Regions from separate parts of the Pseudomonas sp. 3MAES_34.3B genome, predicted to be linked through region 1. Evidence: riboswitches for the same ligand, from Rfam matches in the RefSeq annotation. Region 1 holds a riboswitch; the other holds the start of a gene.
The links. Region 1 has a riboswitch for cobalamin ahead of AC3Z8Y_RS14030 (ABC transporter substrate-binding protein). Riboswitches for the same ligand answer to the same signal wherever they lie in the genome.
Positions count from the first base shown of each region.

Region 1 (2,196 bases):
CTTCACGGCGTCCATGTTGCGGGTAACGGGGTCGCTTTTCAGAAACGCCAGTTTCTTCGCATAGTCATCGGCGGGGAAGCGGCGGCGGTCCATGCGGGCGATCACGATCAGGCTGGGGTTGGCGCGGGCCAGCGTTTCCCAGCCAACGGTCGGCCATTCCTCGTTGGACTCCACCACGTTATGAATGCCTAGCGTGCTGAGCATGAAGTCTGCCACGCCCTTTCTTCCTGCCACGAAGGGGTCGCTGGCGAGGTCCGCGCTGGAAAACCACACCACAGCCGAAACGTCTTTACCCGGGTGTTGCCCGGCGCGGGTAACCGCTTGCGCCAGCCGGGCCTTGTACTGCTCCACCAGTGCGTCGCCACGCGCCGTTACGTCAAAGATGTCGGCCAGCTGGCGCACGCTCTTGTACAGGCTTGCGATATCGAAGGTTTCGAGGCGGGTACCGTCGGCGCCCTTGAGGTTGTCCTTGCCTTCGCAGTCTGAAGGCAGCAGGTAGGTGGGAATGTTCAGGTCGTGGAATTGCTCCCGGGTACCCACTGCGCCCTGGGGGCCCACCATCCATTCGAACTGCACCGCCACCAGCTGTGGTCGCTTGGCCAGCACCGCCTCGAAGCTCGGTTCGTTGTCCGCCAGGCGTTCCACCTTGGCATTTTGCGCCGCGTACTCGGGCTGTACCTGATCGAACCACAGCGAAGTGCCCACCAACCGGTCCCCCAGCCCTAGCGCATAGAGCAGCTCGGTGCCGGCCTGGCCAATGGTCACGGCGCGCTGGGGGGCTTGAGTGAACGTGAGCGCCTTGCCGCAGTTTTCAACCGTGAGCGGGTAGTGCACCGGCGCGGCCAGGGCAGCCGCTGGCAACGCAAGCAACAGGGTGAGGGCAGGGCGGCAGAGCATGTTCAACGGCAGGTCTCCAGCGTTGGGCCATCACGGCGAGCGCTGGAAAGCACATGGCCGCAAGCCCTGCCTGGCAATGGCCGGGGTCACGGAAATGCCCTTCCCGGGCACCCCGCCGGTCAGTGGTTGTATGGATGGCCGGCAGGTCTCCTGACTGGCGGGTCGTGGCGTGCCCACGCCTTCCCGGGTGTTCCCAGTGGCCTGTGTAGAGCACGCTCGCCGCCTACAGTTGCGGGGGCAGTTCCGTTTCAGGCCGTGGCCTGGTGGATTCCCTGTTAGTTCCTCTCGGAAACCGGCGGGGCGATAGTAACCGAAACGAAAGGATTGGCAACCGCGGGGCAATACACCGGTTAACAGCTGGCCTCGGTTTGCGCGGTCACGGCATGCTGCGCCAGGAGCAAGGTCGCCAGGGCGTCAGGGGGCATGGGGCGGCCCAGCAGGTAACCCTGGGCCTGGTCGCAGCCCAAAGTGGCAAGCACTTCGAGCTGCTCGGGTGTTTCCACACCCTCGGCAGTGACCACCATGCCCAGGCTTTTGCCCATGGCCACCACCGCGCTGACAATCGCCTGGTTGTTGGCCTTGGGGTCGCTGAGGTTCATCACGAAACTGCGGTCTATCTTGATGCCATCGAACGGGTAACAGCTGAGGTAGCTCAGTGATGAATACCCGGTGCCGAAGTCGTCCATGGACAATTTCACGCCCAGCTTCTTGAGCTGGACCATCAACGCCAGGGCCCCGTCGGCATTGTCGATCATCACGCTTTCGGTCACTTCCACCTCCAGGCGCGAGGCTGGTAGCCCGGTGCCCGCCAAGGTTCGCTCGATACGGGCGACCAGGTCGCTGCGCATGAATTCGATACAGGACAGGTTCACCGATACGAACACCGGCTCGGGCCAGGTGGCCACCAGCGCGCAGGCGCGGCGCATCACAATGTCGCTGAGGGCGACGATGAGGCCGGTTTCCTCTGCCAGTGGAATGAACACCGCAGGGCTGAGCAGGCCCTTTTCCGGGTGCTGCCAGCGCACCAGCGCCTCGGCGCCGAGAATACGCGCGCCGGTGATATCGAAACGCGGCTGGAACACCACGCTGAATTCATCATGTTGCACGGCGCGCTTGAGGTCCTGCTCCAGCTGCCTGCGTTCCTCGATGCGGGTCTTCATCTCGGCGTTGTACAGCTGCCAGCTGTGGCGGCCCCTCCCTTTGGCTTCATACAGCGCAATATCGGCCAGGCGCAGCAGCTCCTCGGCATCGGTGCTGTCTATCGGTGCCTGGGCGATGCCGATGCATAGCCCCAGGCGA
Region 1 covers NZ_CM176960.1:3,188,383-3,190,578, reverse strand. Annotated here, with positions in the region: gene AC3Z8Y_RS14030 (ABC transporter substrate-binding protein) at 1-897, opposite strand, end outside; gene AC3Z8Y_RS14025 (hypothetical protein) at 896-1,051, shown strand; cobalamin riboswitch at 1,021-1,209, opposite strand; gene AC3Z8Y_RS14020 (bifunctional diguanylate cyclase/phosphodiesterase) at 1,248-2,196, opposite strand, start outside.

Region 2 (2,196 bases), 790 kb from region 1:
CAACCACTGCTCCAGGGATTTGACCTGATGGGAAATGGCCGCCGGGGTGACCGACAGCTCTTCCCCGGCGGCGGCGAAGCTGCCGAGCCGGGCGGCGGATTCAAAACCGCGCAGGGCGGTGAGGGGAAGGTGGGCAAACACCGGGTTTAGCCTCATTAGGGGTGGGTCAAATCTACTTGCTTGCACCGCCGGGCTCAACCATCGAAGCTGCGCGCATGTTCACGGGAGTTTTGACATGCAAGGCGCGAAACGCAAAATCGTCCAGGCCGTGCTCTACGAAGCGGGAGCCCTGATATTCGTGGCACCTGCCCTGGCCCTGCTATTTGGCCAGGGGATGGGGCACTCCACCGTGCTCTCGGTAGTGATCAGCACCGTTGCGCTGGGCTGGAACATGCTGTTCAACCATCTGTTCGAAGCGTTCGAGCGCCGTCGGGGCTGGCATGCACGTACGCCCTTCAGGCGGCTGCTGCATGCGGTGGGCTTTGAAGGCGGCCTTACGGCCATTCTCACCCCGGTAATGGCTTACGGCCTTGGCGTGGACCTGATTACCGCTTTCCTCACCAACGTAGGGCTGTTTGCCTTCTTCTTCGTTTATGCCTACGGCTTTCAATGGGTGTTTGACAAGGCCTTCGGGCTGCCTCGGCAAACAATGTTCAACGCCAGTGCATGCCCCGGCGCGGATTGACCTGTGGGCTGGCACTGCGTAGGCTTGCCCCTCGAGGTGCTTCCAGGGGCAATGCCTGCTGAAGCTAAGATGGGAACGCGGTAACAAGCCGCGGCTGCCCCCGCAACTGTGAGCGGTAAAGCCTGGCCAATGCCACTGCCTTCGGGGCGGGAAGGCGCCAGGCCGCCATCGGGTGTATTGCCCGGGGCGCCGCAAGCCAGGAGACCTGCCTCGTGCCGATCCTTTTATTCAACCGGGCGGGGTGATCCGGTGCGAACCTGCCCAGGCGCCGCCTGCGGTGCCTTCGCGCCTGCCCGCCACAGTGCCAGGGCCACCCATGAAAACGCTCAGCAAGCTTCCCGTTACCATCGTTACCGGCTTCCTTGGGTCGGGTAAAACCACGCTGCTTCGTCACATTCTCGATAACGCCGAAGGCCGGCGCATTGCGGTGATCGTGAACGAGTTCGGCGAGCTGGGCATCGACGGCGACCTGCTCAAGCAGTGCAGCATCGGCTGCACCGAAGAAGAAGCCGCAGGGCGCGTGTTCGAGCTGGCCAACGGTTGCCTGTGCTGCACCGTCCAGGAGGAATTCTTCCCGGTGATGCGTGAATTGGTGCAGCGCCGCGGCACCCTGGACCACATCCTTATCGAAACCAGCGGCCTGGCCCTGCCCAAACCGCTGGTGCAGGCCTTCCAATGGCCAGATATTCGCAATGCGTGCACCGTTGACGCGGTGATCACCGTGGTGGATGCCCCTGCGGTGGCCGCCGGCACCTTCGCCGCCTTCCCTGAAGCCGTGGACGCGCAGCGCCGGCAGGACCCGAACCTGGACCACGAGTCCCCACTGCACGAGCTGTTCGAAGACCAACTGGCCAGTGCCGACCTGGTAATCCTGAACAAGGTCGATCTGATCGACGCGCAAGGCCTGGAACGCGTGCGTGCTGAAGTGAGCGAAGAGCTGCCGGCCGCGGTGAAAGTGGTCGAAGCCAGTGCCGGGCAGCTGCCGTTGGCAGTACTGCTGGGCTTGGGCGCCGAATCGGAAGCGCACATCGATGGCCGCCTTACCCATCACGATCAACACCATGATGGCGAAGAAGCGGACCACGACCATGACGCCTTCGATTCCATCTGGGTCGAGTTGCCGGAAGCGCCAGAAGCTGCATTGATGGCGGCGCTCGAAGGCGTGGTCCAGCGTCACGACGTACTCAGGGTGAAAGGCTTTGCCGCCATCCCCGGGAAACCCATGCGCTTGCTGGTACAGGGCGTAGGCAGCCGGTTCGACCGGCATTTCGACCGGCCGTGGGCTGCGGGCGAGGCCCGGGTAAGCCGGTTGGTATTGATTGGCCAGGCGCTGGACGGTGGCGTGCTGCGCGATGAACTGACCCAAGCGTTGCGCGGCTGACCGATGCACCTGCTACGCACCCAGCCCGGCGGTTTCGTTCCGGACGACAGCATCGCGGACCTGGGCCAGAGCCCGGCTGAACTGGTAATCCTGTGCAGCGGCGATTCCCACCTTGCCCTGTTGGCCGAAG
Region 2 covers NZ_CM176960.1:2,402,317-2,404,512, forward strand. Annotated here, with positions in the region: gene AC3Z8Y_RS10725 (LysR substrate-binding domain-containing protein) at 1-141, opposite strand, end outside; gene AC3Z8Y_RS10730 (PACE efflux transporter) at 236-685, shown strand; cobalamin riboswitch at 703-912, shown strand; gene cobW (cobalamin biosynthesis protein CobW) at 1,002-2,066, shown strand; gene cobN (cobaltochelatase subunit CobN) at 2,070-2,196, shown strand, end outside.
Region 2: linked by a shared signal. The riboswitch ahead of cobW (cobalamin biosynthesis protein CobW) and the one ahead of AC3Z8Y_RS14030 (ABC transporter substrate-binding protein) in region 1 are both predicted to bind cobalamin.